DNA from 2 places in the Arthrobacter sp. UYCu712 genome. Region 2 is predicted to be linked to the other one. Evidence: predicted binding sites of a transcription regulator. Region 2 holds the regulator's gene; the other holds the start of a gene.
The links. Region 2 encodes LexA, which represses DNA repair genes until DNA is damaged. Its sites were predicted from a motif close to TCGAACANNTGTTCGA; they were not measured.
Positions count from the first base shown of each region.

Region 1: ABIB51_RS17660 (DUF6504 family protein) is a predicted target of LexA. The motif match lies at 13,884-13,899, and genes of this name have one in related genera.

Region 1 covers NZ_JBEPOZ010000021.1:38,463-53,701, forward strand. The annotation lists gene ABIB51_RS17610 (GNAT family N-acetyltransferase) at 1-211, shown strand, start outside; gene ABIB51_RS17615 (alpha/beta fold hydrolase) at 208-1,044, opposite strand; gene ABIB51_RS17620 (alpha/beta fold hydrolase) at 1,041-1,892, opposite strand; gene ABIB51_RS17625 (CapA family protein) at 1,904-3,199, opposite strand; gene ABIB51_RS17630 (M3 family metallopeptidase) at 3,282-5,294, shown strand; gene pdxS (pyridoxal 5'-phosphate synthase lyase subunit PdxS) at 5,501-6,427, opposite strand; gene pgsA (phosphatidylinositol phosphate synthase) at 6,599-7,237, opposite strand; gene ABIB51_RS17645 (HIT family protein) at 7,227-7,853, opposite strand; gene thrS (threonine--tRNA ligase) at 7,863-9,872, opposite strand; gene ABIB51_RS17655 (DNA polymerase III subunit alpha) at 10,022-13,522, opposite strand; gene ABIB51_RS17660 (DUF6504 family protein) at 13,519-13,860, opposite strand; gene ABIB51_RS17665 (hypothetical protein) at 13,981-14,367, shown strand; gene ABIB51_RS17670 (chorismate mutase) at 14,375-14,701, opposite strand; gene ABIB51_RS17675 (VOC family protein) at 14,716-15,138, shown strand.
Region 2 covers NZ_JBEPOZ010000011.1:89,988-105,226, reverse strand. The annotation lists gene ABIB51_RS12820 (MFS transporter) at 1-881, shown strand, start outside; gene ABIB51_RS12815 (cation diffusion facilitator family transporter) at 960-1,880, opposite strand; gene ABIB51_RS12810 (GlsB/YeaQ/YmgE family stress response membrane protein) at 2,130-2,396, shown strand; gene ABIB51_RS12805 (TrmH family RNA methyltransferase) at 2,534-3,442, opposite strand; gene rplT (50S ribosomal protein L20) at 3,509-4,003, opposite strand; gene rpmI (50S ribosomal protein L35) at 4,124-4,318, opposite strand; gene infC (translation initiation factor IF-3) at 4,434-5,540, opposite strand; gene ABIB51_RS12785 (DUF1844 domain-containing protein) at 5,989-6,375, shown strand; gene ABIB51_RS12780 (MFS transporter) at 6,478-7,794, opposite strand; gene ABIB51_RS12775 (SseB family protein) at 7,867-8,832, opposite strand; gene priA (bifunctional 1-(5-phosphoribosyl)-5-((5-phosphoribosylamino)methylideneamino)imidazole-4-carboxamide isomerase/phosphoribosylanthranilate isomerase PriA) at 8,846-9,592, opposite strand; gene ABIB51_RS12765 (CG2302 family histidine operon protein) at 9,649-9,807, opposite strand; gene hisH (imidazole glycerol phosphate synthase subunit HisH) at 9,808-10,563, opposite strand; gene hisB (imidazoleglycerol-phosphate dehydratase HisB) at 10,560-11,186, opposite strand; gene ABIB51_RS12750 (histidinol-phosphate transaminase) at 11,270-12,388, opposite strand; gene ABIB51_RS12745 (LysM peptidoglycan-binding domain-containing protein) at 12,500-12,952, opposite strand; gene lexA (transcriptional repressor LexA) at 13,325-14,074, shown strand; gene ABIB51_RS12735 (ATP-dependent DNA helicase) at 14,207-15,239, opposite strand, start outside.

The sequences.
Region 1 (15,239 bases), on a different contig from region 2:
CGGCCGGGGCGTTGCCACGCTTCTGCTCGAACACATCCTCGAGGAGGCCCGGCGCTGCGGCTTCGACCAGTTGTTCCTGGAGACCGGAAGCCAGGAGTTCTTCGCCCCGGCCCGTCGGCTGTATCACCGGCACGGCTTCATCGACTGCCCGCCGTTCGCCGGCTACGTACTCGATCCGCACAGTGTCTTCATGACCCGTGAACTGCGCTAGTTGCCGTTGACGAACGCCAACACGTCGCGGGCCACCCGGCTGCTGGCGGCCACCCGGAGATGACCGAGGCCTTCGTACCAAACCAGTGTGCAGTCCGGAATCAGCCCGGCGGTCTCGGCGGCAACGTCCTTCGGGAAGAACCTGTCGCTGTCCCCGCAGATGAGCAGTACCGGCGGCCGGATCCTCGGCAGGACGTCCCGTGAATTGAATCTCAGCTCCGCCCGGACTTCAGTCTGGACGTCCTCCGGCGGGTAGTCGGAGCCGGTGAGCAGGGGGCCACCGATGAAGGGTCCCAGGAGCCGGCGGAGCCACCGCAGCCGCGTCCCGGGAAACAGGTACTCGGCGAACACTGTCCCGGCCCTCCCGGTGTCGCCGCTGGCGATGGCCCCCGCCATCCGCGCGTCGACGTCCTTGCCCCAGTCGCTGAGCTCGGCCGCGGCGATGACCAGGACGATCCGGCCGAAAGCGTCGGGGTGCAGGGCCGCGAGGTACTGGGCGATCATTCCGCCGAACGATTCGGCCACCACGACGTCGACGTGTCCGCCGAATTCCTTCGTGATGACGTGGGCGTAGTCGTCGGCCATGTCGGTAATCGTGTGCCCGGGCGGCATGTTCCTGCGGCGGGTGACAATCCAGACGGAATACCCCGCGTTCAGATACGGCTCGAACTGCCGGCGGAACAACCGGCGCATCGTCCCCTGCGGCACCGTGCTCCCGGGGCCGCCCTGGATGAACAGGAGCGTCTTCGGGCCGGTGCCCCAGCACAGGTACTCCATTCCGTTCCGGAACGTCCCGGTCCGGGCCGGGCGCTCCCCCGCCGGACGCACTGTCATCGGCTGACGTGGCTTCCCCGCAGCAGCTCCGCGAACTCCGCCGGGCGGGACGCCGGCCACCAGTGGCCGCTGTCCACCCGGATCACCGTGAGGTCATCCACCCACGAATCCAGTCCCTCCACGAGGTCCGGCGACAGGAAGGAATCCCTGAGCGGCACCACCACCTGGACGGGGATCGTCACGCGGCCGCCTGCCGGCCAGCCCGCGGCCGAGAAGAAATTGGCGCGGTAGAGCGCCAGCCCGCGGACGGGATCGTCGCCGACGTCGCGCTTCGCCGTCTGCTCATAGCGTCTGGTGAGGGACAGGCGCCAGGCGGCCTCCGGCACCTTCGGCACGAGGAACGCGGCGATGTACCAGCTGCGGGCCAGTTGCCCGGCGAGCTGCGGCCACGCGCGGGGACGCGAATACCGGCTCCGCACCCAGCGGGCGAAGTGCCGCAGGTCCGGGCCCGAGATGCTCGTGTACCGGCCGATCAGGGCCTGTGCCCTGGGGTCCTGGACGGCAGCCCAACCCTGGATCGATCCCCAATCGTGGCCCACGAGGTGGACGTCCGTGACTCCGACAGCCGCCAGCACGGCGAACATGTCATCCACAAGCGTCGCCAGGGTGAAGTCCCCGGGAAGGGCGACGACGGCGGACGCGCCGGCGTTCCGGGTGTCGTAGGCCACCACGTGGTGGCTCCGGGCCAGGTCCCGGATGGCCGGCAGGTAGACCTGGTGGTCGTCCGGATAGCCATGCACCAGCAGCAGCGTCGGCACATCCGGTCCGGGCTCCGGGCCGTACTCAAACACAGCCAGCTCGGCTCCATGCGACGCGACCGTGCGGCGTCGTTCAGTGAACATCTCCATGCTGCCCAAGCTTAGGGCTCCCGGGAAAGAATCAGCTCGTGGGCGCCCGCCGCCGCGGCGCCCATCGACTCCAGCACGGCTGTGGTGCGTCGGCGCGTGGCGGCGTCCGCCGCCGAGCCGGCGCAGCGGCCCTGCGGGGTGTCGGCCGCCACCGAACACCAACGGTAGGGGTCCCGGACCATCACCGACGGCGCCCACGCCAGGTCCGACGCGGCCCATGCCCCGGCCGCGTCCTGGCTGAACTGCGCCCGGACCAACAGGCCCTCGTTGTTGACCACGAATGACGGTGATAGTTCGGTGATGCCGTTGCCGAGCCCGTACACAATCCAGGTTCCCTTGTACTTCTCAATCGGCAGCACCGAATGGCTGTGGTGGCCGTAGATCATATTGAACTGCCCGCTGTCCACGAGCGCATGGGCGACGTCGCGCTGCTCGGCGTTCGGCTCACTGGAGTACTCCTCGCCGGCGTGCATGACCCCCAGCACGATGTCCGCGCCCAAGGCCCGCGCCTTGCGCGCCTTGGAAGTCATGGCGGCAGGATCGAGCAGGTCCACCTGCCAGGGCCGCTCGGCGCGCTGCCCGTTGAGACCGTATGCGGCATCGACGACTGCGATCCTGGCCGCGGCGGTCTGCAGGATCAGCACTCCCTGCGACTCCGCCTCGGTCCGGTAGGAGCCCGTATGGCTGAGCCCGGCGGCGTCGAGTGCGTCCAGCGTGCGGACGAGTCCTGCAGTGCCGCGGTCAACGGTGTGGTTGCTGGCCGTCGTGCAGGCCTGGTACCCCACGCCCCGGACGGCGGTAATGATCTGCGGCGGAACGTTGAAGGACGGGTACCCGGAGAAAGGTCCGTCCGGGCCCGCGACCGGGGTCTCCAGATGGCAGATCGCCACATCGCTCGTCTCGATGTAGCGCCGCTGGCTCTCCAGTATCGGCCCGAAGTCCAGCCCCGCCACACCGGCAGCTCTGGCGTCCTCGCGGGCCTGCTGCCAAAGCTGGGGGTGGACCAGCATGTCTCCGGTGACCAGGACGGAGGCGCACCGGACCGCCGCGCACGCGGGACCCTTCCCCGGCGTCGGCGTCGGCGTAGGGATCGGTCTAAGCGTCGGGGTGCCCGGCGGCGGCGTCGGTGTGCCCGGCGGCGGCTGCGCAACGCCGCCCGGTCCGCCGGCACCAAGGGCTCCCGAGGTGGGGCTCGGGGCGCCGCCCGGCCCGGCGAAGAGTCCGCAGGATGCCAGCAACGACGCGAGAAAAACGGCGGTGGCAGCGGCCAGCAACCGGCCTCGCGGCATTCCTGTGGTGATTCCCATGCCGGTCATCCTACGGTGGCGGCCATCACAAAACCCTCGCTCCACCGTTGGAAACGCGCCGCTTGCATGAAAGAGTCATTTCATGACTAACCCCCTACTGAGCCCCAGCACCCTGCCCTTCGGCCTGCCGCCGTTCGGGGAGATCCAAGACGAGCACTACGCCGAAGCCGTCGAGGCCGGCCTCGCGGAGCATCTGGCCGAGATTCAGGAGATCGTGGAGACGGCCGGACCGGCGACCATCGAAAACACCGCCCTGCCGATGGAGCGCTCCGGCCAACTGCTGCAGCGTGCGGCGGCGGCGTTCTTCACGCTCGTCTCCGCCGACGCCTCCGACACTATCCGCGAACTTGAGACGCGGCTGTCCCCCAGCTTCTCGGCCCATCAGGATGCCGTCTACCTGAACCGGGGACTGTTCGACCGCTTCGCCGCCATCACCACGGACCAGCTCGACGACGAATCTGCCCGGCTGGTCCAGGAGTACCTCAAGGAGTTCCGCCAGTCCGGCATCCAGCTGGAGGCGGCCGGCCAGGAGCGGCTCAAGGCCATCAACGCCGAACTGGCCCGGCTGGGCACGGAGTTCGGCCAGCGCGTTAAGGAAGGGATGAAGTCCGCGTCCCTGCTCCTGGGTGACGCCGCTGAGCTTGCCGGCCTGCCGGCCGATGACGTGGCCAGCGCCGCGGAGGCAGCCCGGACAGCCGGACACGAGGGCACGTTCCTCCTCACCCTCATCCAGCCCAGCAACCAGCCTGCACTGGCAGCCCTGGAAAACCGGGACGTGCGCCGGCGGCTCTACGAGGCCTCCATCGGGCGCGGCAGCGGCGGCGGCACTCTCGACGTGCAGGACCTGGTCAAGGACATGGTCCGGCTGCGGGCCGAAAAGGCCGGGCTGCTGGGCTTCGCGAACTTCGCCGAGCTCATGGTGGACCGCCAGACCGCCCCGGATTTCGAGGCCGTGCAGACCATGATGAACCGGCTGGCCCCGGCGGCGGTCCGGAACGCCGACGCCGAGGCCGAGGCACTGGCCGAGGTGGCCGGGCATCCGCTCGAAGCCTGGGACTGGGCCTTCTACTCGGCCAAGGTCAAGCGCGAACGCTACGCCGTGGACGAGCAGGCCCTGCGCCCCTACTTCGAACTGGACCGGGTCCTCAACGACGGGGTGTTCTTCGCCGCCAACGCCCTGTACGGCATCACGTTCCATGAGCGCGCGGACCTCAAGGGCTACCACCCGGACGTCCGCGTCTGGGAGGTCCAGAACTCGGACGGCACCGGGCTGGGCCTGTTCCTGGGCGACTACTACACCCGCGACTCCAAGCGCGGCGGGGCGTGGATGAACTCCCTCGTGGAGCAGTCCGGGCTGCTGAACACCCGGCCCGTGGTGATCAACAACCTCAACATCTCCAAGCCGCCGGCCGGGGAACCCACGCTCCTGACCCTGGATGAGCTGCGCACGACCTTCCACGAGTTCGGCCACGCCCTGCACGGGCTGTTTTCCGCCGTGACGTATCCTCGGTTCTCCGGCACGTCGGTGCCGCGGGACTTCGTCGAATACCCGTCCCAGGTCAACGAAATGTGGATCATGTGGCCCGAAGTCCTCGCCAACTACGCGCGGCATCACGCCACCGGAGAGGCCCTGCCGCAGGAGATCGCCGACAAACTCGAAGCCGCCCGGCTCTGGGGCGAGGGATTCGGCACCACCGAATACCTTGGCGCGGCCCTGCTGGACCTCGCCTGGCACGTGCTGGACGGCTCCGACATCCCGGACGACGTCGTCGAATTCGAGGCGAAGGAACTGGCCGCAGCCGGAGTGGCGCACAGCCTGATTCCGCCGCGCTACCGCAGCGGCTACTTCCAGCACATCTTCGCGGGCGGCTGGTATGCCGCCGGATATTACTCCTACATCTGGAGTGAAGTCCTGGACGCGGAGACGGTGGAGTGGTTCAAGGAACACGGCGGGCTCAACCGGGCCAACGGCGACTTCTTCCGCGCAGAGCTGCTCTCCCGCGGCAACAGCCGGGACCCGCTGGAGTCGTTCCGCGCCTTCCGCGGCCGCGACGCCGAACTCGAGCCTCTGCTCAAGCGCCGCGGCCTGGACTGACCCTCATCGTCTGCTCCGTTGGTGGCCTTTTGGAGCCTCATAAGGGCACCTAGGGAGCAATCGATGGGGAATCGACGGGGAAACGACGGCGGCCGGCCACCTGAAAAGGTGACCGGCCGCCGCGTTCGACTGCTTGGTAAGAGAGACTGCAGAGGCTCCATAAACGAGGCGCCTTGGCGCCGAGTTTGTGAAGAAGCAGGCGAACGTTACCAGCCGCGCTCGGCGAGGCGGTGCGGCTGCGGGATCTCGTCGACGTTGATGCCGACCATGGCTTCGCCCAGGCCGCGGGAGGCCTTGGCGATGACGTCCGGGTCGTCGAAGAAGGTGGTGGCCTTCACGACGGCGGCGGCGCGCTGGGCCGGGTTGCCGGACTTGAAGATGCCCGAGCCGACGAACACACCGTCGGCGCCGAGCTGCATCATCATCGCTGCATCGGCCGGGGTGGCGATGCCGCCGGCAGTGAACAGCACGACGGGGAGCTTGCCGCTGGCGGCAACTTCCTTGACCAGTTCGTACGGGGCCTGCAGTTCCTTGGCGGCAACATAGAGCTCGTCCTCGGCCATGCCGGCAAGCTTCTTGATCTCCGCGCGGATCTGGCGCATGTGGGTGGTGGCGTTGGAAACGTCGCCGGTTCCGGCCTCACCCTTGGAACGGATCATCGCCGCGCCCTCGTTGATGCGGCGCAGGGCCTCACCGAGGTTGGTGGCACCACAGACGAAGGGAACCGTGAAGTTCCACTTGTTGATGTGGTTGGTGTAGTCGGCCGGGGTCAGGACCTCGGACTCGTCAATGTAGTCCACGCCGAGCGACTGGAGGATCTGGGCTTCGACGAAGTGGCCGATCCGGGCCTTCGCCATAACCGGCACGGAGACGGCTTCGATGATCTTGTCGATCATGTCCGGATCGGACATGCGGGACACGCCGCCCTGGGCACGGATATCGGCGGGAACGCGTTCCAGCGCCATCACGGCCACTGCACCGGCGTCTTCGGCGATGAGGGCCTGCTCGACGTTGACGACGTCCATGATGACGCCGCCCTTGAGCATCTCCGCCATGCCGCGCTTGACGCGGTTGCTGCCCGTCACGTTCTGGGCGGACGCGCCGGCTTCGCTGCTTACATCAGGTGTAGACACAAAAACCCCTATGGGTAGATAGATGACCTCGCCGGGGCGCGGACGGCACAGAGACGACGTACTCGCACACACCGGATTACCGGATCCATTGGCCGGTATTGCTAATACTAGTCCCCCGCCACGACGCCGCTGAATTCCGGTTACAGGCGACGGCGCAAGGGCGCGGGGGCGTCAGGCGGCCTGTTCGCTGGAGGTGCCTTCGTTCTCCTGCAGCGACTGCCGGTGCACGGCAATGATCCGCTGCACCACCGTCACCAGGCTGGCCAGGGCCAGCAGGCAGAGCGTCACGAAGAGCACCACCGCGGGCAGCCCGAGCCCGGTGAACCCGGTGACCACCAGCACGGAGACAAGCCGCTCGGCCCGCTCGGCGATGCCGACGTTGGCGTGGAAGCCGAGGGCCTCGGCCTTGGCCCGGGCGTAGGAGACCACCATCCCGAGCACGAGGCAGAGGACGGCGGCAATCGCGATCGGGGTGTCCGCGCCGCCGGTGAAGAACCAGACGGCAACGCCGGCGAACAGCGCGCCGTCGGCGACGCGGTCCAGGGTGGAGTCCAGGAAGTTGCCCCAGCGCCCGCCGCTTTCCTGCATCCGGGCCATGATTCCGTCAATGACGTCGGAGAAGATGAACGCCGTGATGAACAGGGTCCCCCACCAGAGTTGTCCCAGCGGGTAGAACACGAGGGCGCCGACCACGACGCCGAGGGTGCCCACGATGGTGACGGCGTCCGGGGAGACCCCGATCTTCAGGAGCCAGCGGGCGAGCGGGGAAAACAGCGCGGTGAAAAATCCGCGCGCATGCCTATTCAGCATCTGGCTCCCCGGCGGAAGGCTCCTGGGCGCTGCCACTCTGCTGCGGCCAGGCATCGGCGACCTGCTGGCGGACCTCGCCGAGGGTCTGCGTGACGGCCTTGGTCTGGGCAATGATCGGGAAGAAGTTCCCGTCCCCGCCCCAGCGCGGCACCACGTGCTGGTGCAGGTGCCCGGCGATCCCGGCCCCGCCGGTGACTCCCTGGTTCATGCCCAGGTTGAACCCGGTGGGATTGGCCACCTTGCGCAGCACGCGCATGGCCGTCTGGGTCAGCTCGGCGAACTCCGCCGTTTCCTCCACCGTCAGGTCCGTGTAGTCAGGGATGTGCCGGTACGGGCAGACCAGCAGGTGCCCCGGGTTGTACGGGAACAGGTTCAGCACCACGTAGCTGGTCCGTCCCCGGTACACGATGAGCGACTCCTCATCCTCACGGTCCGGGGCGACGCAGAACGGGCAGTCGTCCTTGTCCTTGAACTGGTGCTGGCCGCCCTTGATGTACGCCATGCGGTGCGGAGTCCACAGGCGCTGGAAGGCGTCCGGAACCCCGGCCAGGCCAAAGTCGTCTGTTACGGCGTCGTCGCCCGGATAGCCCGGACCGGCCCCTGTGGTCTCCTGCATGCGCTCCCCCTAGCTGGTCCGGTTGCGGACGGCGTCGACGATCCGCTGGACAGCCTCGGCCACCGGCACGCCGTTGTCCTGGCTGCCGTCGCGGAAGCGGAAGGACACGGCGCCGGCGTCGGCGTCGTCTCCGCCGGCGATCAGCACGAACGGGATCTTATCCTTGCTGGCGGTTCGGATCTTCTTGGGGAAGCGGTCCGAGGAAATGTCCACCTCGGCGCGGATGCCGGCCGCCTTGAGCTGGTCGACGACGTCGAACATGTAGTCGTTGAACGCTTCGGCCACCGGGATGCCCACTACCTGCACGGGTGCCAGCCAGGCCGGGAAGGCGCCGGCGTAGTGCTCGGTGAGCACACCCATGAAGCGTTCGACCGAACCGAACAGGGCGCGGTGGATCATCACCGGGCGCTGGCGGGTGCCGTCCGCGGCCTGGAACTCCAGTTCGAAGCGCTCGGGCAGGTTGAAGTCCAGCTGGATCGTGGACATCTGCCAGGTGCGGCCGAGGGCGTCCTTAGCCTGCACGGAGATTTTGGGGCCGTAGAACGCGGCTCCGCCCGGATCCGGGATGAGTTCCAGGCCGGAGGCTTCGGCCACCTCGGCGAGGGTACGGGTGGCTTCGTCCCAGGTGGCGTCGTCACCGACGAACTTGTCCGGGTTCTTGGTGGAGAGCTCCAGGTAGAAGTCGTCGAGGCCGTAGTCCTTGAGCAGGCCCAGCACGAAGTTCAGCGTGGTGGTGAGCTCGTCCTTCATCTGCTCGCGTGTGCAGTAGATGTGGGCGTCGTCCTGGGTCATGCCGCGCACCCGGGTGAGGCCGTGCACGACGCCGGACTTCTCGTAGCGGTAGACGGAGCCGAATTCGAACAGCCGCAGGGGCAGTTCGCGGTAGGACCGTCCGCGGGACCGGAAGATCAGGTTGTGCATGGGGCAATTCATCGGCTTCAGGTAGTAGTCCTGGCCGGGCTTGCGCACGGTGCCGTCCTCGTTCAGTTCCGCGTCGATGTGCATCGCCGGGAACATGCCCTCCTTGTACCAGTCCAGGTGGCCCGAGACCTCGTAAAGGTGTCCCTTGGTGATGTGCGGGGTGTAGACGAAGTCGTAGCCGGCATCGACGTGGCGCTGGCGGGAGTAGTCCTCCATGGCCTTGCGGATGATGCCGCCCTTGGGGTGGAACACCGGCAGGCCCGAACCCAGCTCGTCCGGGAAGGAGAACAGGTCCAGCTCGGCGCCGAGCTTGCGGTGGTCGCGGCGCTCGGCCTCGGCGATGCGCTCCTGGTAGGCCTTGAGGGCGTCCTTGGTGGGCCAGGCGGTGCCGTAGATGCGCTGCAGCTGCTGGTTGTTCTGGTTGCCCAGCCAGTAGGCGGCCGAGGACCTGGTCAGGGCGAAGGCGTTGGAGATGAGCTTGGTGTTGGGCAGGTGGGGGCCGCGGCACAGGTCGCACCAGATGCTGTCCCCGCTCTTGCGGTCCACGTTGTCGTAGATGGTGATGTCCCCGGCGCCGACCTCGACGTTGACGCCTTCTCCGGCGTCGGCGGCGTCGTTCTTCCTGCCCAGCAGTTCGAGCTTGTAGGGCTCGTTCTTCATGGCTTCGCGGGCGTCCTCCTCGGACACCACGCGGCGGACGAACTTCTGGTTCTGGTTGATGATCTTGAGCATCATCTTTTCCAGGGTCTTCAGGTCTTCCGGGGTGAACGGCTCCTCGACGTCGAAGTCGAAGTAGAAACCGTCGGTGATGTACGGGCCGATGCCGAGCTTGGCGTCGGGGCGCAACTGCTGCACGGCCTGGGCCATGACGTGGGCGGTGGAGTGGCGCAGGACGTTGAGGCCGTCCGGGGAGTCGATGGTGACGGCCTCGACCGAGGCGTCTTCGGGCAACGGCTGATCCAGGTCCAACAGAGCGCCGTTGACACGGGCTACAACGACGTCGCGGCGCTCAAAAAAGAGTTCCGCGCCGGTGGTCCCGGTAGCCACCTTGGTCTCTTCGCCATCGACGAGAAGGGTGATCTGCTGGGCATCTGACACGGGTGTCTCCTATTCAAAGTTGAGGCTTCGTAGCTTGTGGCGTACGGGGACCACAGCCAGCCTCATCCATGCTATCGGTTTACGCGGGGGCCAACCAACGCCGGTGACGGCGCGGCGGCTGTCCCCGGGGGCCGGCGCAGGCCGGCTGTTCAGCCTCCCAGCCCGGTGATGGCGAGGTTCCGGGTGATCCCGTCCAGCGGGCCGGGCAGCTCCGGTTCCAGGTGGGCGGGGGCACCAGGCGCCGGTTCCGGGAACGGCAGCGTCCCGGTGCGGCTGAGATCCCACGCCATGCTGGCACTGATGCTGATCCCCCGGGGTCCGGTCCGCCGGGTGGTGCCCCTGATCAGCAGCAGCCGGGTGCCGAACAGCAGCGGTCCTGACAGTTCCTGGGCCTCATGGAAGAACACCGAATCCACGCAGCCGGTGCCGTCGTCGATGCTGATGAACACCACCCGGCGGCCGCCGCGCATCGGCGGAGTCTGGGTGGCGACCCGGACGCCGGCCACCAAAACCTCGGTGCCGTTGCGCAGCCCCAGCAGCTTGTCCGCGGTGGTGACACCCAGCCCGTCCAGCAGCGGACGGTGGCTGGCCATCAGGTGGTCGCTGACATCCACCGCCATCAGGTCCAGTTCCGCCCGGACCGTATCCACCAGGGTCGGCGCGGGCAGGAGGGGCTTCAGGTTGCTGAGCTCGACGTCGCCCAGCGGCAGGGACAGCTGCCCGTCGATCACCTCCACCCCTTTCCGGTGCGGGCGGCCCTGCAGGCTTTGGAGGTGCTGGACCAGGTCCGCCCGGTTGGCCGCATTCCCCGAGGCCCTGTGCAGTGAATCGAAGGCACCGAGCTGGGCAAGCCGCTGGATGCTCGGCTTGCTGAGCCGGGACCGGGCGCGCAGGTCCGCCAGCGAATCGTACGGCTGTCCTGCCACGATCCGTTTCAGCTCGGTTCCGGAGAGTCCGTAGATGCCGTTCAGGCTCAGCCGGATGCCCAGCTTGCCGCGGTCCGGCCCCGCAGCCACCCGCTCAACCCGGTACTCGGCCTGGCTGCGGTTGATGTCCAGGGGCAGGATCGGAATCCCCAGCCGCCGGGCCTCGGCCACCAGGAGCCGCTTGGGGTACATGCCGGGATCATGTTCCCACAGCCCGGCCAGGAATGCCTCCGGATGGTGGGTCTTGAGCCAGGCCGACTGGTAGGTGGGCACGGCAAAGGCGGCACCGTGGGCTTTGCAGAAACCGAAGCTGCCGAAGGCCTTCAGCGTCCCCCAGACCTTGTCCACCACCTCGGGACCGTACCCCCGGGTCCGGGCCTCCTTCCGGAAGAACTCCTCCACTTTGCCTTCCAGCACCTCGTTGCCGAGGGCGCGGCGGAATTCATCGGCCCGTGCCAGCCCGCAGGCAGTCATGACGTCGAAGGTTTTCAGGATCTGCTCATGGAACACCGTGACCCCGTGCGTCTCCTTGAGGACCGGTTTGAGGTCCGGGTGCGGATAGATCTCCGGCGCGAAGCCGTGTCGGTGCTCCAGGAAGGGCCGCACCATGTCCGATTTCATCGGCCCCGGCCGGAAGAGGGAGATGTCGATGATGAGGTCGTTGAACTCCCGGGGCGCCAGTTTGCCGATGAGTTCGCGCTGGCCCGGGGATTCGATCTGGAAACAGCCCAGGGTGTGGGTACTGCGGATCAGTTCGTAGGTGGGTTCGTCGTCGAGCGGTACGGCGTTGAGGTCGATGCGTCCGTCCGCGGAGATGTAGTCCGGTCCCGCGCCGTCCGGGCCGGCCGGGTGCGCCCCCGCGGCCACCACCTCGGCTTTCGAGGGGTGCAGCCGGATGACCTCACGGACGGCGAAGGCCATGGCGCTCTGCATCCGGACCCCGAGCACATCGAGTTTAAGCATGCCCATGGGGTCCATGTCGTGCTTGTCGAACTGGCTCATCGGCAGGCCCAGTCCGCTGGGCTGGACCGGGGTGCGGTCCAGCAGGGTGGCGTCGCCCAGGATGACCCCGCACGGGTGCATGGAGATGTGGCGCGGGAGCCGGTCCAGGCGCTCGGTGAGGTCCACCAGGAGGTCCAGCTGCTGGTTTCCGGTGAAGTCCCGCTCTTCCACCCGGCCTGCGAATTCCTTAAGCTCCGGCTTCTCCTGGAGGGCCTCGCGGAAGTTCCGGGCGGAGAAGCGCCAAAGCTGCTTGGCGATGTCCCCGATTTCGCCTTCCTCCATGCCCAGCGCCATGCCGGCGTCCCGGACGGCCCCGCGGGCGCGGTAGCCGTTCTGCATGCTCATGAGCGTGACCCGTTCCGAGCCGAAACGCTCGAAGATCTTCCGGTAGACGTTGTGCCGTTCGGCGCTTTCGACGTCGATGTCGATATCCGGCAAGGTGGCACGGTCCCGGGAGAGGAAGCGTTCGAAGATGAGGTCGTGCTCGAGGGGGTTCACCTGGCTGACGTCGATCAGGTAATTGACCAGGCTGGACGCGCCCGAGCCGCGGGCGGCGGCACGGACGCCCATGTCCAGGATCATCCGGGAGACTTCGGCGACGGTCAGGAAGTAGGCGGCGAAGCCCAGGGTGTCGATGATCCGCAGTTCGTGCCCCAGCCTGGCGCGCAGCTCCTCGGCGGGCTTGCCGCCGATTCCGGGGAAGCGGCGGCTGATGCCGGCCTCGCAACGCTGGCTGAGTTCGACGAGGGGATCCCCGGCGATTCCGATCACGGAGGCTTCCGGCACCACCGGCTGCTTCCAGCCCATGTCCGTGACCGGGTCCATCCGGCAACGGTCCGCGAGCGCCTCGGTCTGGGCCATCAGCCGTTTCAGGTCGGCGGTCCCGTATCCGGCGGCGTGCATGATCTCTTTGCCCAGCTGCAGCATCTGCCCGGCTGATTTGAGCCACCCTTGCCCGTTGGGCTGGAGCAGCGGGGCGGCGGACAGTTCCGGCAGAGATTTCAGCGTCCGTGCGGAGTCCAGCACATCGGCGGTGGCCGCACCGTCCTCCGCGACGTACCGGACGGCGTTGCTCAGCACGGCCGGGACGCCGTGTTCCGCGGCGAGCTTGAGCATACGTACCGCGTGGGCGGTGCTGAGCGGCTCCCCGGGCGGGCTGAGCTGGGTGACCACTTCCGCGGCCAGGGTCCCCGGCGGCATGGCCTCCAGCCAGCGCTTGAACATGGTCCGGGGGCGCAGGTAGCGCCGCCCGCCCATGGCGCGCCCGACGTCGGAGTCCGGTCCGAGCAGCACGGTGAGGACGGGTTGCAGGGTCTCCGGATGCAGGGTCCGGGAGGCAAGCTCCGCCCGGGTCACCGCCACGGGCACCGCTCCCCCGGCCTTGCCGGTGGTGCGGGCATGGGCGTCGGAGATCAGCCGGCACAGGGCCCGGTAGCCGGCGCCGTTGTTGTGTCCGTGGGCCAGGACCACCACGCGTCCGCCCACCTGGGTGCGGAGGTCGCCGTCGTCGTCAAAGACCGCAAGGTCAACCCCGACCACGGGATCAAGTCCGGCAGCCATGCAGGCCTTCAGGTGCTTGACCGTCCCGTACAGTCCGTCGCGGTCAGTGCAGGCGAGCGCGGTGGCACCGTCGGCCGCGGCCGCGGCGGCCAGCTCATCCGGCCAGGAGACCCCGTAGTGGGCGCTGAAGGCGGTGGAGACGTGGAGATGGGTGAAGCTCATGCTGATTCGGGCTTCCGGAATGGAAGCAGGGCATCATGGATTTTCAGCAGCCGCCAGCGCCCGCTGCCGACGTGCCTGGTCAGGTCCAGGGTGAGGGACTCCCCGGGGTTGTCCGCCTGTGAACCGGCCGGGCGCACCTGGACCCGCCAGATCTCGTGGTCCACCAGCCCGGGGCCGCTTCCCAGAGGTGCGCGCTGCTCCTCCGCCCACCATTGGCGCCGCTCATACCAGCGGACCGGGTCGGCGCAGACTGTGAAGTTCCGGCCGGCCCAGTTAAGCGTCAAGGGGACACCGGAGGGTGTGCAGACGACGTCAACTGACTCGCTGAACATGCCCACAGTGCCTCCCCGCAAAGAATCATTCGAATATATATTCGAATGATTCCAGTCTACGCCCGGCCCGGGACAAAACCTAGATCAGGGGTGGACGCACGATGACACAGGTAGCAGGATTGAGCCATGAGCTCCCACATCGCACTCCTGAGGCAAGTAAAGATCGCCGCCAAGAATTCAACCTTGGTGGCGACCTTCGATATAGACGGAAATATCCCGGGGCAAGGCGCCTACGTGGTGGGTCTGCTGGCAGCAGGGCCGGATTATTCCCATCAGCGCAGACTGGGCATTGAGTTCATGAACGGCGAGGCCGTTTCCTTCTACTACTTCAACCATGACGGCACGGAAGAGAACTTCGATCTCAAAGGCGTGGAACACTCCGGGAACACCATCACCGGAAACTTCCCGATCGCAACCGTGCTTGGCCTCCCCAAGGGCCACCTCATGACGGCGTTCAGCGATTGTGACGGCCGGGACTACCAGGCCAACGTGCCTGTCGAAGAGTCCCTCTAAGCCGCTGCTACGAGGTGGACTTGTAGACTTCCAGCTCGAGCGTGATGAACGCATCGATCATCGCCCGGTAGGTCTTCTCGACGAGTTCGACGTCTATGTCCTTCTGCTCCGCGGTGGCGCGGACGTGTTCGATAACCCGCTCCACGCGTCCGGGCGCACGCACCTCGGCACTGTCCGCCTTCAGCGTCCCGGCGATCCGGATCAGACGTTCGCGGCGCCCGATCAAGGCCACGATCTGCTCGTCCACTTCGTCGACAGCCACCCGCACGGCGGCGAGCTGTTCCCGGTCGGCCCGGGCGGTCTTGTCGTCTGCGTGATTTGTGGACATGTCCATGACAGTATCGAACGATGCAGCCACGAGTCGACTTAATTTCGCTGGGTGTCCGCAGTGTCGACGCCGCACGCAGCTTCTACGTTGATGGCCTGGGATGGCCGGTCCACCGGGAAGTCCCCGGCGAGGTGCTCTTCATCCAGGCCAACCACGGCCTCATCCTCTCGCTCTGGGACGCGGGCCAAATGCAGGCCGAAGCCGCCACCGATGCCCCTGCCGGCATTCCGTGCATCACGCTGAGCCACAATCTGGCCGGCGCCGCGGAAGTCGACTCGGTGATGGCCGCAGCCGAGACCGCCGGGGCGCGCATCGTCGCGGCACCGAAGACCCAGCCCTGGGGCGGCTACACCGGCTACTTCGCCGATCCCGACGGCTACCGCTGGGAGGTCGCCTTCAACCCCGGCTGGGCGGTCGACGGCGGCGGAAAAGTGACGCTGTAACCGCCTCGGCGTGAAACACGGCCTGAGGTCATACGAGGCGGAAAAGCTGGGAACCCGGGACTGACAATCCAGGCTCCGGATCGTCCGGCCGATATGGCGGC
Region 2 (15,239 bases):
CCATGCTCGTCTCCCGCTTCGCGGCCGGGCTGCCGCACGGCGCCTTCTTCGGCGTCGCGGCGGTCATTGCGGCCTCCCTCGTCGCCCCGACCAGGCGCGGCTGGGCGATCTCCATGGTCATGGCCGGGCTGACCATCTCCAACGTCATCGGCGTCCCGTTCGCCACCTGGCTCGGCCAGGCCTTCGGTTGGCGGCTGCTGTTCCTCCTGGTCGGCCTGATCGGCATGATCACGCTGTTGATGCTGTGGAAGTTCCTGCCCTTCCAGAAGCCGCACGCCGATGCCAGCATCCGCCGCGAACTCCGGGCGCTCAAGCGCCTGCAGGTCTGGCTGGCGATCCTGATCGGCATCGTCGGATTCGGCGGCTTCTTCGCCACGTACACCTACATCGCGCACACCATGACTTCGGTTGCCGGCATCCGGGCCGAATGGCTGCCCCTGGTCGTCGCGCTGTACGGCCTCGGCATGGTGGCGGGCAATATTGTCGGCGGCCGGATCGCGGACAAGTCCGTCATGGGCACCATCTACTGGGTCCTGCCCGGCATTGCCGTGGCGCTTGTGGTCTATGCCGTGGCCGTCCACTGGCCGTGGTCCGCCCTCGTGATGGTCCTCGTGGTGGGCGGCGCAGGTTCGCTGCTGGTCCCGGCCCTTCAGACACGGCTGCTCGATGCCTCCCCCGATGCGCCGTCGCTGGCTTCCTCGCTCAACCATGCCGCACTCAACGTCGCGAATGCCCTGGGAGCCTTCCTGGGCGGCCTCGTCATCGCCTGGGGTTGGGGCTATGTGGCCCCCGCGCTCGTCGGCGCCGGCCTGGCCATCCTGGGCCTCGGCGTCGCGGCCGTCAGCGGGCTGGTGGAACGCAAGAGGCCGCTGGCACCGTAGCCGGAAGGGCAACGGACCAACGGCCTCCGGGACGTGGTGCCAGCCGGGCTCTTAGCCCGGCTTTCAACAGGGCACCCCTCAGGGTGTGCTGACGCGCTGGACATCCGGTTCCAGGTAGATGACCCGTGCAATCGGCACGGCCTCGCGGATCCTGGTCTCGGCGCCGTCAATCACGTGGGCGATTTCCTGGCCCGTGTCCGCCCGGCCGATGCTGATCTTGGCAGCCACCAGCAGCTCTTCGGGGCCCAGGTGCAGGGTCTTGAGGTGGATGATGCCGGTACCGTCGGCCTCGATGGCGGCACGGATCTTCGCCACGTCATCCTTGGTCGCGGATTCGCCCAACAGCAGGGACTTCGTCTCGATGGCCAGCACCGCCGCGATTGCCACGAGCAGCAGGCCGATCATTGCGGTGCCCAGGGCGTCGAAGATGCCGTTGCCGGTGATGAGCGTCAGGCTCACGCCGAAGAGCGCGAACACCAGGCCCAGGAGGGCGCCGAAGTCCTCCAGCAGGATGACGGGAAGTTCCGGCTGCTTGGCGCTGCGGATGAACTTGACCCAGCTCTGCTTGCCCCGGACGTGGTTGGACTCGATGATCGCGGTCCGGAAGGAAAAGGACTCTGCGACGATTGCGCCGAGGAGCACCGCGAGCGGCACCCACCAGAAATCGCCCTCGATGGCGTGCGGGTGCTGGAGCTTTCCCCACGCTTCGTAGAGCGCAAAGAGACCGCCGACGCTGAACAGGACGATCGAGACGATGAACGCGTAGATGTAGCGCTCGCGTCCGTAGCCGAACGGATGTTCCGGGCTGGCCGCCCGCTGGGCGCGTTTGCCGCCCACCAGCAGGAGGATCTGGTTGCCGGAGTCCGCGAGCGAGTGGATGGCCTCCGCGAGCATGGACGAGGACAGCGTCAGGAAATACGCGACGAACTTCAGGACGGCGATGGTCAGGTTGGCGGCCAGCGCCGCAACTATCGCCTTGGTACCGCCATTTGCAGCCACGTGAGCTTCTCCTTCGGGTTCTGCTGAGTTGTTCGCGGGGACCGGAAAATGCCGTGCCCGCAAGGAATACCGTACCCGGTGGAGCAGGGCCGGTGCACCGCGCACCCACGGGCTGGAACGGGTCTTCCGGCCGGATCACGGCACATAACGATTGAATATGATCCTGCTGACATTTATTGCCGTAGGTGTTAGCTTGAAGCCATGTTCGGGATCCACAATTTGGGTGCCGACGAATATGTAGGAGGAGACATGGGCTTTCTAGGCTGGATCATTCTCGGACTCATAGTGGGTGCAATCGTTAAGGCAATCATGCCCGGCAAAGTGGGCGGCGGCTGGGTCACCAGCCTCGTGCTCGGTGTTGTCGGCGCCATCGTCGGCGGCTGGATCGGCGATCTGCTGTTCGGCGGCGGCAAGATGGAATTCTGGAATCTCGGTTCCTGGCTCCTGGCCATCGTTGGCGGCCTTGCGGTTGCCGGCATCTACGGCGCCGTCACAGGACGCAACAAGACCAGCTGATCGCGCAGGGTCACGTATCCACGCCCCTGGTTTCAGCAAGATACATTGCACCAATACGACGGCGGGAGCCCACCATCCGGTGGACCCCCGCCTTCTGCTTTCCCGCTGAAATCGCAGTACGCCGCCGTGCCTGCCGGTCAGCTTCCCAGTGCGCCGTCCTGCTGCGCGCGGGCACTGGCGTAGAGGCAGACAGTCGCCGCCGTGCCGAGGTTGAGGCTTTCGGCGGCTCCGTACACGGGAACGGCGACGCGGTGGTCCGCCAGCGCCAGTTCCTCCTCGGACAGGCCCTGCGCCTCATTGCCAAAGAGCCAGGCGGTCGGATTCTCCAGCGCGTACCCGGAGTCCCGGGGCGGTGCGCCCAGCCGGCGGGCGGCATTCCCGTCCTGGAGCAGGTCCAGGTTCAGCTGCCCCTGGCCGTCCGCTGCGAGCACTCCGATGCCGCGTTCCTTGCAGCGGGCCACCAGCTCCTCGATCTCAACGCCGAGCACCACGGGCAGGTGGAAGAGGGATCCCGCCGTCGACCGGACTGCTTTGGGGTTGTAGATGTCAACGCTGGACGCGGTCAGGATGACGGCGTCCGCTCCGGCCGCGTCCGCCGCCCGCAGTACGGTGCCGGCATTGCCCGGGTCCCGGACCTGGCACAGCACGGCGATCAGCCGGGGACCGGCGTCGAGGACCTGCTCAAGGCTCACGTCCAGGAAACCGCAGACCGCGAGAATGCCCTGCGAGTTGACCGTGTCCGCCATCGCGGCCAGCACTTCGTCCGTGACGAGGAAGGCGGTGGTGCCCTCCGCGAGTGCCTCAAGGTCCGGGTGCCGGTCGAGGCAGGACTCGCTCGCGTAAACCTCATAGACGACGCCGGGCTCCCCCGCGGCGATCCTTTTCTGGTGCAGGGCCAGGGCTTCCCGGACGGCCTGCGGTCCCTCTGCCAGGAACTCCCTGCGTTTTAAACGGGCCGGGCGCCCGGCAAGCTGTGCCACCTTCCTCACCCGATCAGCTCGGGGATTGGAGAGTGGAATGTCTTGCGGGCGCCCGGTGTCGTTCATATGAGAACCTTACTGGCTATTGCAGCCGGTTCTTGAACGGCGTAGCTATGGAGCGGCTACGGGGTACTACTCAGCAGCCTCGTCGGCAGCAGCCTTCTTGGCAGCCGGCTTCTTGGCGGCGGCCTTCTTGGCGGCCGGCTTCTTGGCAGCCGGCTTCTTGGCAGCCGGTGCAGCCTCGGCCGTGAGGGCCGGAGCCGACGTGTCGGCGGGCAGCGAATCCTTGGCGATCTTCACCAGCGCGGCGAAGGCGTTGGCGTCGGAAACGGCCAGCTCGGCCAGCATACGGCGGTCAACCTCGACCTCAGCGGCCTTCAGGCCCTGGATCAGACGGTTGTAGGTCAGGCCATTGGCGCGGGATGCAGCGTTGATACGCTGGATCCACAGGCGGCGGAAGTCGCCCTTCTTCTTCTTGCGGTCGCCGTAGCTGTACACAAACGAGTGCAGCAGCTGCTCTTTGGCCTTGCGGTACAGGCGTGAACGCTGTCCACGGTAGCCCTTTGCGCGTTCAAGGATAACCCGGCGCTTCTTGTGGGCGTTGACCGCCCTCTTCACACGTGCCACGTGCGTACTCCTTCGAAAATTCTGATCCCAAGCGACTACTGCCGGAACAACCGGCTGGCCTGAGAAGCCTTTTTGGTAGTTGACTGCTGCCAGGTGGCTAACAGTCAGAGAACTTGGAACTTAGATGCCGAGCATCTTCCGGATGACCTTGGCGTCGCCCTTGAAGACGATCTTGTCGCCGGCGAGGCGGCGGGTCAGCCTGGAGGACTTGTGCTCGAGGTAGTGGCGGCGGTTGGCCTGCTGGCGGCGCAGCTTGCCGCTGCCGGTCAGCTTGAAGCGCTTCTTAGCACCACTGTGGGTCTTCATCTTCGGCATGGGAACCGATCTCCTTACGTATCCGCAGACAGGTCTGCAGTTCTTTCGTGCAGCCGACCCTGCGGGCGGCGTGCTGGTTGCTTGCTGCCGGACATTGCAGTCCGGCAGCCGTGAACTAGTTGGTCTTCTTGCTCGCCGGCTTGGCCGCGGGCTTCGCGGCCGGCCGTGCAGCAGGCTTCGGCGCGGGGCGCGGAACCGGCTTCGGAGCAGCGACCGGCTTCGGTGCTGCCGCCGGAGCGGCCTTTGCAGCCTCGGGTGCCTTGACAGCCTCAGTCACCTTGGCAGCCTCAGGTGCCTTGGCGGCTGCCGGCTTCTCGGCAGCCTTCGGAGCCTCGCGCTTCGGAGCGGCCTGCTTGGCGGCCCTGGGGGCCTCCTGCTTGGGCGCTTCCTGGACGGGAGCCTTTTCGGCCGGAACTTCCTTGACCTTCGCCTCGGCGGCCGGGGCCCCCTCGACCTTCACCGCGGCGGCCGGGGCCTCCGTGGCTGCAGCTTCAGCGGGAGCAGTCTCTGCGGCTACCGCCTCGGCGGGAGCAGCTTCCGTTGCCGGAGTTTCCGCTGCGGTCACCTCTGCCGCGGTTGCCTCAGTCTGGATCTCGTAGCCTTCCGGCAGGAGGTCCGCCAGCGACTGGGTCAGCGGAGCGTTCCCGCCGGACATGTCGACGCGGGCTGAGCCTGAGCCTGAAGCCTTGGCTTCGTTCTCGGCCTTGGCCTCGGCGCGCTGCGTTGCGCGGCGGGCCTCTGCCTTGGCTTCGGCCTTGTTCTTGAGCGGGCCTACCACCATGACCATGTTGCGGCCGTCGATGCGTGGGGTGGACTCCACGACACCGACTTCGGCGACGTCCGCGGCAAAGCGCTGGAGCAGGCGGATGCCCATCTCGGGGCGCTGCTGCTCACGTCCGCGGAACTGGATCATGGCCTTGACCTTGTCGCCGGCACCGAGGAAGCGGAGCGCGTGGCCGCGCTTCGTCTCGTAGTCGTGGGTGTCGATCTTCAGGCGGAAGCGGATTTCCTTCAGGACCGTGTTGGTCTGGTTCTTCCGGGCCTCGCGTGCCTTGACAGCGGCTTCGTACTTGTACTTGCCGAAGTCCATCAGCTTGCACACCGGAGGCTTGGCCTGCGGTGCAACTTCAACGAGATCAAGATCGGACTCGGCAGCCAAACGCAGGGCATCCTCAATACGGACGATTCCTACTTGTTCGCCTGCAGGGCCGACCAGCCGCACCTCGGGGACGCGGATACGCTCATTGATTCTTGGCTCGCTAATGTTAAAGCTCCTGTGTTCGTGACGGGTACTCCACCGGCAAAAAGAGAAGGCCCCCAATTGCCGGAGCAATCGAAGGCCTCGAGGATCGGAGCTGCCTGCCTCATGTGAGGTGGCATGCATTCCCGCCAGGCTGACGCCCGAGGAGAATACCCGACCAGGTACCCGGCAACCTTGCTTCTTGCGAAGCTTCCCGAAGGAGAGCGGCTGACGCGGGTGGGAGAGAACTCCGCTTGCAAACTGAAAGTTGATCCTACCTAATGATTCCCGCCCGGCGCACATACATGACAGAGCACATATGGATCGGGGGGTCCCGGGGCAGTTCATTCACTTAGGCGGTTCATCCGCCAAGATGAACTAACCAAAGCGAAATAGCGACATTCAGTCGGTCTGTGACAAGCTTACCAGCATGAGCACTTCAGACAGTAATTCACACGTTTACGAGCCCGCCGGCGCCCAGGCCGACGTCAGCCAGCAGATCCGCGACATCTCCGAGGTCCCCGCGATCGAAGTCATCACCACTGCCGCAGTGCACCTGATGAGCGCAGCGGCAGTGAAGCTCGGCCTGGCCGCCGAGGAGAACGCCGAAGAGCTCAAGGACTTGGATGAGGCCCGCAAGCTCATTACGGCACTCGCCGGCCTCGTCACCGCGGCGGCACCCGAAATCGGCTCGCAGCACGCCGGACCCTTGCGCGATGGGCTGCGGTCGCTGCAGCTGGCCTTCCGCGAGGAATCCATCATCCCCGATGCCCCGGGCAAGGGCCCGGGCGAGAAGTACACCGGAGCGGTCAACTGACCCAGGCCACCGGGCCGACGGGCCCCAGCGAGTAACGACGGCGGCGGACCATAAAGGTCCGCCGCCGCCGCCGTCGTCGTTGATGGGCCCTTTGGCTCGGAGCTAGGCTGCTACGGCCAGGCGCCGGCGGCGGCGGTGCTGCAGCACCAGGCCGACCAAACACAGCACGACGCCGGCGGCCCCCACGGAGACGAAGCCGGCCCCGGGTCCCACACCGTCGATGAAGAGCCCGGCAAGCGGCGCGCCGAGCGCCACGCCGCCGGTCAGGGCCGACCCGTACCAGCCCATCGCCTCGCCGCGGCGGCTCTCGTCGACCAGATCGGCCACTTTTTCGGACGCCGCCGAGAGGACCGGGGCGCACAGCAGCCCGGGCAGCAGCGAGAGCAGGCTCAGGGTCCAGGTGTCGGCCGCGAACGCCATCGGGATGGTCAGCGCAGACATGCCGAGCAGCAGCAGGATCGGCGAGATCGGGCGGTGCATGGCACCGTAGATCAGCCCGCCGACCACGGAGGCCGCGCACCAGAAGAGGAAGACGAGCCCGATTTCGGCTTGGTGGCCGCCGGTCTCGAGGGCGGCCACGATCCCCACGTCGGTGCCGCTGAGCACCATGCCGGTGCCGGCTGCGACGGCGAAGACGGCGGCTACGGCTGCCGTGAACCAGGCGAAGTTATGGACCACCTTGTGGCGGAGCCCGGAACGCCGCTGGCGCCGCTGTTCGGCGGCTGCACCGAGCGGGGCCAGCTCTGCGGCCGCTTCCTGCAGGTGCGCCGGGGCCGCGGCCACGACGGCGGCTTCCGCGCACTCCTGCTCATCGGCCTCGAGCGCGGCGTCGGATACGGCGCTGCGGGTCGGCGGGTTGAACCACATCAGGAAGAGCCCTGACACCGACGTGGCGATGCCGACGATCGTGAGTCCCAGCACCGAGTATCCGCCGGTGGCGACGAGGGCGCCGGCGGCGGGTCCGATCATAAAGACCATTTCGGTGGAGATCGCGTCAAGCGCAAACGCGGTGCGCCGCTGCTCTCCCGTGGCGAGGACCCCGAGGGACTGCCGTACGACGCTGAAGATCGGCAGCGTCAGGAGTCCGCCGACGAACACCAGCGGCAGCAGCACCTCGTACGACACGTGCGGCACAATCGACCAGATGACGGCCTCGGATACGACCGACGGGATCAGGGCCTTGCGCAGGCCCACCGTGTCGACACGCCGTCCGCGCCAGGGTGCGCCGACGGCGATCCCGATGGTCATGACGGCTGCCGCGGCGCCGGCGGCGGCATAGCCCTGGCCCAGGGTCAGGACAATATGCAGGGTCAGCAGCACACCCGCGGCGGAGTGCGGTATGCGGGCAACCATTCCGACCAGCAGGAGGCGCCTGATCGGCCGGATGGCCAGCAGCTCCCGGTAAAGCGTGAAGTTCACGGACTACATCCTTTTAGTACTGCCCCGGCAGCCTCGTACTGCTCCCGGCAGGAAGCCCCCGCTGGCCGTCAGCTACGGCGCTGCGCGCTGCAATTTGATTTCGATCGAGTCAACCCGATCGGCAAACATTTCATTCCGGGCCCAGGCCATGTTGAGGCCGGCCACGATGGACTGCACCCCCGCGGCGTCGAGTCCGTCTTCGAGGAATAGGACCACCCGGAGTTCCGGGCCCGGTCCTCCGCCGGGAAGCTGCCGGCCGTCAGCCGCAGCCGAGGCAACTCCACCGCCAGGATGAATTTCAACACGCCGGATCTCCGGAAAGCCAACCGTGGCCCCGCCGAGGGACTGCGCCAGCTCGGGATCCGCGTAGCACGGCGTCCAGGGCCGCTGCTGCGCGAGGGCCCACACGGCGGGCCGGCGCACCACGAACGTCACGTCGGAACCGGGGTCCACGACCAGCAGCTCGGCGCCTTCCGCGACGGCGGACAATGCCGCGCGCGCCGCGTAGACGGCCACGGGGCGGCCCTCGGGGTGCCACGCGGCAAGCGCCGCGGCGGAAGTGAACACGGGCATGGCCGTCCGGCCGTCGGGCGCCTTGAGGGTCACGAGCGCCATGTCGGCCTGCTTGTCCCCCTTCAGCTCGTCGCCGTGCTGCGTGTGCCCGTGATTGTCCCCGTTTATGTCCCCTGCGGGGGGTGTCGCGCCGTCGCCTTCTTCGGCGAGCCGGGCAAGGATCGGCACGAAGACGCGTGCGGTGGCCAGCGATGCGATCACAGCGGCCTCGTCACCGCCGCCGCTGGCGAGCCGGTCGATGGCCGCGAGGTAGCCGGGGTCGGCAGCGCCGTCGTCGTCCTCGAAATTATGGATGCTGGCGTCGTCGCCGGCGAGGCTCCGGCCGGCCCACGGCTGGCCGGCGGAGTCGGCCGGCCCGCCGGCGCCCGCCAATGCAGCCGCGATGTGTCCGGGCAGATGGCGGGCCGGCGCGGCCTTCCCGCCTGCGTCCCGCGCCGGGTCCGTGCCTGCCGGCTGGTGTTTCATGGCAGCGGTCCGGCTAGCGGCGGCCGGCGACGTCGAGGGCCTCGGGCAGCGTGAAGTTGCCGTTGTAGAGGGCCTTGCCGATGATCGCGCCTTCGACGCCGAGCGGGACGAGGGAGCGCAGCACCTTGAGGTCATCGAGGCTGGAGATGCCGCCGGAAGCGACGACGGGCTTGCCCGTCTTCTCCACCATCTGGCGCAGCAGCTCGACGTTGGGACCCTGCAGGGTACCGTCCTTGGTCACGTCTGTCACGACGTAGCGGGCGCAGCCGGCTTCCTCGAGCCGGTTCAGGACCTCCCAGAGGTCCCCGCCTTCCTTGGTCCAGCCGCGGCCGGCGAGGGTGGTGCCGCGGACGTCGAGGCCCACGGCGATCTTGTCGCCGAAGCGCTCGATCACGCGGGACGTCCACTCCGGGTTTTCCAGCGCCGCGGTGCCGAGGTTGACCCGGGCGACGCCGAGGTCGAGGGCCTTCTCAAGAGATTCGTCGTCGCGGAGGCCGCCGGAGAGCTCCACCTTGATGTCCAGGCGCCCCACGACCTCGCGCAGCAGTTCGGCGTTGGAGCCGCGGCCGAACGCGGCGTCGAGGTCCACGAGGTGGACCCACTCGGCCCCCTGCTGCTGCCAGTTGAGGGCCGCTTCCAGCGGTGTGCCGTAGCTCGTTTCGCTGCCGGCCTCGCCCTGGACGAGGCGTACGGCCTGGCCGTTGACGACGTCGACGGCGGGCAGCAGCTCGAGCACGGGCAGCGGGGTTTCGGTGGTCATCGGGGATCCTCAGCTTCTCTGGGGGCGGCGGATGGTCAGGGAATGCGGCGGGCCCGCTAGGAGGCGGGCAGCGTCAGGAGGTAGGCGGCCAGCAGCGACATCCCGGCCAGGACATAGAACACGATCTGCACCCAGAGCGGGCTCTTCTGCTGCCGGAAGGACAGGGCCCCGCCGGCCAGGAGTCCGGCAAGTCCCATCAGGACGATGGACCACATCTAGGCGGTCTGTTCCGGGCCGGCGCCGGAGTCCCCGGCCGGGGACCCCTTCCGCAGGCTCCCGACCCAGTTGCGCAGCAGGTGCGCGCCGGCGTCGCCGGATTTTTCCGGGTGGAACTGCGTGGCGCACAGCGGACCGTTTTCCACCGCGGCGATGAAGGGGGCGCCGTGCTCCGACCAGGTGACGAGCGGTGCGGCCATCCGGGGCTGGATGACGTCAAAGTCCCACTTCTGCACGCCATAGGAGTGCACAAAGTAGAAGCGCTCGTTCTCCACGCCGTTGAAGAGCGTGGACCCGGCGGGAACGGACACCGTGTTCCAGCCCATGTGCGGGACCACTTCGGCGGGCAGCAGCTCGACTTTACCCGGCCACTCCCCCATGCCCGGGGCTTCGGTGCCGTGCTCCACGCCTGCTTCGAACAGGACCTGGAGGCCGACGCAGATGGCGAGCACGGGCCGGCCGCCGGCGACGCGGCGGCCGATCATCCGGATTCCGTCGACAGCCTTGAGTTCGTTCATGACCGTCCCGAACGCGCCGACACCGGGGACAACCAAGCCGTCGGCGTTGAGCACGTCTTCGGGTTTGGCGCTGAGGATCACCTCGGCACCGGCCCGTTCCAGGGCGCGGACAGCCGAGCGGACGTTGCCGGAGCCGTAGTCCAGCACCGTGACGGTGGGCTTGCCCTCGGGCGAGGCAGGCTTCCGGCCGGCGTCGGGATCGATGATGGCGCCGTCCTGCAGCACCTTGCCGGTCACAGTGCACCCTTGGTGGAGGGGATGCCTTCGACGCGGGGGTCCGGTTCCACGGCCGCGCGGAGGGCGCGGGCAAACGCCTTGAACTGGGCCTCGACGATGTGGTGCGGGTCCCGGCCGGCCGTGACATTCATGTGCAGGCAGATGCCGGCGTGCAGGGTGATGGCCTCGAAGACGTGCCGGGTCAGCGACCCGGTGAAGTGTCCGCCGATCAGGTGGTATTCCTGGCCTGCGGGCTCGCCGCCGTGCACGAGGTACGGGCGGCCGGAGACGTCGACGACGGCGTGCGCCAGTGCCTCGTCCAGGGGGACCGTCGCCTCCCCGAAGCGCCGGATGCCGGCTTTGTTCCCCAGTGCCGTGCGCAGGACCTCGCCAAAGGTGATGGCGACGTCCTCGACCGTGTGGTGGACGTCGATGTGGGTGTCGCCGGTCGCCTTGACCGTCATGTCGATCAGGGAGTGCTTGCTCAGCGCCGTCAGCATGTGGTCGTAGAAAGGAACCGAGGTGCTGATGTCCGAGACGCCGGTGCCGTCCAGGTTGATCTCGACCAGCACGGATGACTCGCTGGTGGTCCGTTCCAGGCGTGCGGTCCGGCCCTCGGCAGCGGCTGATCCGGTGTTGCTCATGTGGGGGTGTCCTTTGGTGATGAAGGCGGTGCTGGGCGTTCTGGCGGTGGTGGTGTTCCGGAGCTGATGACCCTGCCTTAAGTCTAGGCCCGCAGTTCCGCGGGGCCGCCCAGGATCCGTTCGAGGGCCACGAGGAACGCTGTGGTTTCCGTCTCAGTGCCGGCTGTGACGCGCAGGTGGCCGGGGATGCCGACGTCCCGGATGAGCACTCCGGCCTCCAGCAGGCCCTTCCAGACCGCATGCGGATCCTCGACGCCGCCGAAGAAGACGTAGTTCGAATCCGAGGCCGACGGCTTGAGGCCCATCCGCTGCAGCTCGGAAACGATCCTGTCCCGCTGGCGTTTGATGTCCTCGACGTCGGCCATGAGCGCCACACGGTGGTGCAGGGCGGCAAGGGCAGTTGCCTGGGTGACGGCCGAGAGGTGGTAGGGCAGCCGGACCAGCCGCAACGCGTCGGCCACCTCGGGCGCCGCCGCCATGTAACCGAGGCGCGCGCCGGCCAGCGCGAAGGCTTTGCTCATGGTGCGCGAGACGATCAGCCGTTCGCGGCCCGGGAGCAGTTCGAGCGCGCTCGGCGTGCCGTCGTGGGCGAACTCGTGGTACGCCTCGTCGACGATCACGATGGTCTGGCTGGCTTCGCCGGCCTCGTACACGGCTTCCACGACGTCGAGCCCGAGGCCCGTGCCCGTGGGATTGTTCGGCGAGCAGAGGAAGACGACGTTGGGCTGGAGCTCACGGACCTGCCGCGCCGCCGATTCCGCGCTCAGCCCGTAGTCGCCGGCGCGCACGCCCACAACGTATCCGGTGTCCGTGCCCGCGGCGAGCAAGGGGTACATGGAGTAGGTGGGAGGGAAGCCCAGTGCGGTGCGCCCGGGTCCGCCGAAGGCCTGCAGGATCTGCTGGAGTACCTCGTTGGAGCCGTTGGCGGCCCAGAGGTTTTCCGCGCCCAGCCCGTGGCCGAGGTATTCGGCCAGCGCTTCACGCAGCTCAGTAAATTCCCGGTCCGGGTAGCGGTTCAGGCCGGCGGCTGCCTCAGTGACAGCCTTCGAGATGGCTTCCTGCACGTCGGCCGGGACACCGTGGGTGTTCTCGTTGACGTTGAGCAGGATGGGGACGTCCAGCTGCGGCGCGCCGTAGGGGCTCATGCCCCGCAGATTCGTCCGGAGGGGAAGTCGGTTCAGTCGCTCTAACTGGTCAGTCACTTCACTAGTTTAAGTGAGACGTCGGCGGGCCTTGAAACTGTGACGCCCTGGACCGGGAAACGTGGGCGCCGTGGCGGCCGCGTGATCCGTGGCTCTCGGGCGCCGGCGGTGCTACTTCACCGGGACGAAGAGCGTCTGGCCGGGCCGGACGCGGGCGGCGTCGAGGTTGTTGAGCTGGACGATGTCGGCGACAACGTCGCGGGGGTCGCGCTCGGGGGCCACGGTTCCGGCGATGGCCCACAGCGATTCCCCGGGCTGCACCGTGACGGAGACGGTGGGGGTGACCGACAGCTCGGAGGCGGACTCTGAGGCCTTGGCCGGCGCATTCAGGAAGCCGCCGAGCGAAAGGATCAAGGCGGCCAGCAGGATGAGCGGCACGCCGAAGAACACAAACCGGCCCCGCCTGGTCAGACGGAGCGGCGCCTGCTTGGGGCGGGAGCCCCGGCCGGAGGCAGCCCCTTTGGGGGAGGCTGCCTTGCCGAAGGAGGCGCGGGGCAGGGACTTGCCGTAGCCACCGGCCGCGCCGTGGCCGAATGTGTCGTGAAACGCGCTTGATGCTGACATGAACTGAGCCCTCCTGGACCATACTGTGCCGCCCGGCGTACTCCACGTACTTGCCGCCAACCGGCCCGATCTTCGAACATAGAACCGAATGTTTCGCTCTCATCGGACTGCAATGCTTTCATCCGATCCGCAATGTTCGAACACATATTCGAACTTCACTCCTCCAGTTTTAGCACCTATTGACGAACATTGTCGAGACTCGCTAGAACAAATGTTTGAAAATGGTGTGCGGCTGGCCTACGTTTGAGTCACAGGACAACCACTTCTGCAGTCGGTCATCAATAGTTGATCAGCAGGGTCTGACATTCAGGCCGGAAGGGCCCGATAACTGCCTTCACGGCAGCCGGGCGGAATCGAAAGGCATTGGCGAACATGGCAGCACAAGCCACCGGCGGCAGGGCATCCCAGCGGAGCCCGCAGTCCGCCAGGCCTCCCAAGAGCCTGACCGTGCGGCAGAAGAAGATCCTGGAAACCATCCAGCGTTCGGTGACGGACAACGGCTACCCTCCCTCGATGCGCGAGATCGGCGACACCGTGGGTCTGGCGAGCCTTTCCAGCGTGACCCACCAGCTGTCCCAGCTCGAGAAGCTCGGCTACCTGCGGAGGGACCCCAAACGTCCACGCGCCATGGAAGTGCTGATGCCGCTGACCCTTGATGAGGGCAGCACCAAGGTTTCCGGCGTCGAGAAGTCCAGCGGACTGCGTGCCGTCGGCGGACTCTCCGTCTCGGAACTGGCCAGCGCCACCGATACTGCGATGGTGCCGCTGGTGGGCCGGATCGCGGCCGGCGGTCCGATCCTCGCGGACCAGGTGGTGGAGGACATCATGCCGCTGCCGCGCCAGCTGGTGGGCCACGGCGAACTCTTTATGCTCAAGGTGGCGGGCGACTCGATGATCGATGCCGCCATCTGCGACGGCGACTGGGTGGTGGTGCGCCGGCAGGGTGACGCCGTGAACGGTGACATTGTGGCCGCGCTCCTGGACGACGAGGCGACGGTGAAGACCTTCCGCCAGCGGGACGGCCACACCTGGCTGCTGCCGCAGAACACGCAGTACGAGCCGATCCTGGGCGACCACGCCGTCATCATGGGCAAGGTCGTTTCGGTCCTGCGCTCCCTCTGACGGTTGCGGCCACGAACACCTGGGCCGCCAACTCCTGAAGCCAAGGTCCCCGCCGGGTGCTCCGGACGGGGACCTTTTGCTTTTCGGGCTCCCGCCTGGCTCCCCTGCGTACTTACTCGCGTGCCTGGCTGCCTACGTGGCGGACTGTGCCGATTCCTTGGCGCGCCGCTCCAGGGCAGCGAAGGCGACGGCGGGATCGGTCGTGGGCCAGAACGGCGGCAGCGCCGCACGGAGGAATCCCCCGTAGCGTTCCGTGGACAGGCGCGAATCCAGCACCGCCACCACCCCCTTGTCCGACGTCGACCGGATCAGCCGTCCGGCCCCCTGGGCCAGCCGGATCGCGGCATGCGTTGCCGAGACGCTCATGAACCCGTTGCCGCCGGCCTGGGCCACTGCCCGGGAGCGTGCCGTCATGAGCGGATCATCCGGCCGCGGGAACGGAATCCGGTCGATGACCACCAGCCGGCAGGAGTCCCCGGGAACGTCGACGCCCTGCCACAGCGACATGGTGCCGAACAGGCACGTGTCCGGTTCATCGGCGAACTGGCGGACAAGCGCCGTCATGGTTGAATCCCCCTGGCACAGGATGCTCATGTCCAGCCGGGGCCGCATCGCCTCCGCGGCGTCCTCGGCCGCCCGGCGGGACGAGAACAGGCACAGTGCCCCGCCGCCGGAGGCCCTGATCAGTTTTTCCAGCTCGTCGAGGGCTTCCGGGGACGTGCCGCGGCCTGGCTTGGGCAGGTGCTTGGCTACATAGAGGATGCCCTGCTTGGGATATTCGAAGGGCGACCCGACGTCCACCCCGGTCCAGCTGGGTGCGCCCGGACCGACCAGGCCGAGTCCGCCCGCGGCGGGCTCGAAGGCCGAGCCGATCGCGAGGGTCGCCGAGGTCAGGATGACGGTGTGGTCCGCGAACAGGCCCTCGCGGAGCCTCCCGGCGACGCTCAGCGGGGCCACATTGATCAGGGCCGGAGCGGACTCGTCGGGCTGGGCGTAACCCTGCGCCGGATCGAACGTGCTGTTCCGGGAGAACCAGACCACCTCGCGGTTTTCGCGGGCGGCCAGCAGCCGTTCGCAGAGTTCCAGGATGACCATAAGGCGGGAGCGCGCCAGCTGGCGTCCGCCATCGGCGGTGGTGGCGCTGTCGCCCTTGGAATCGGAGAGG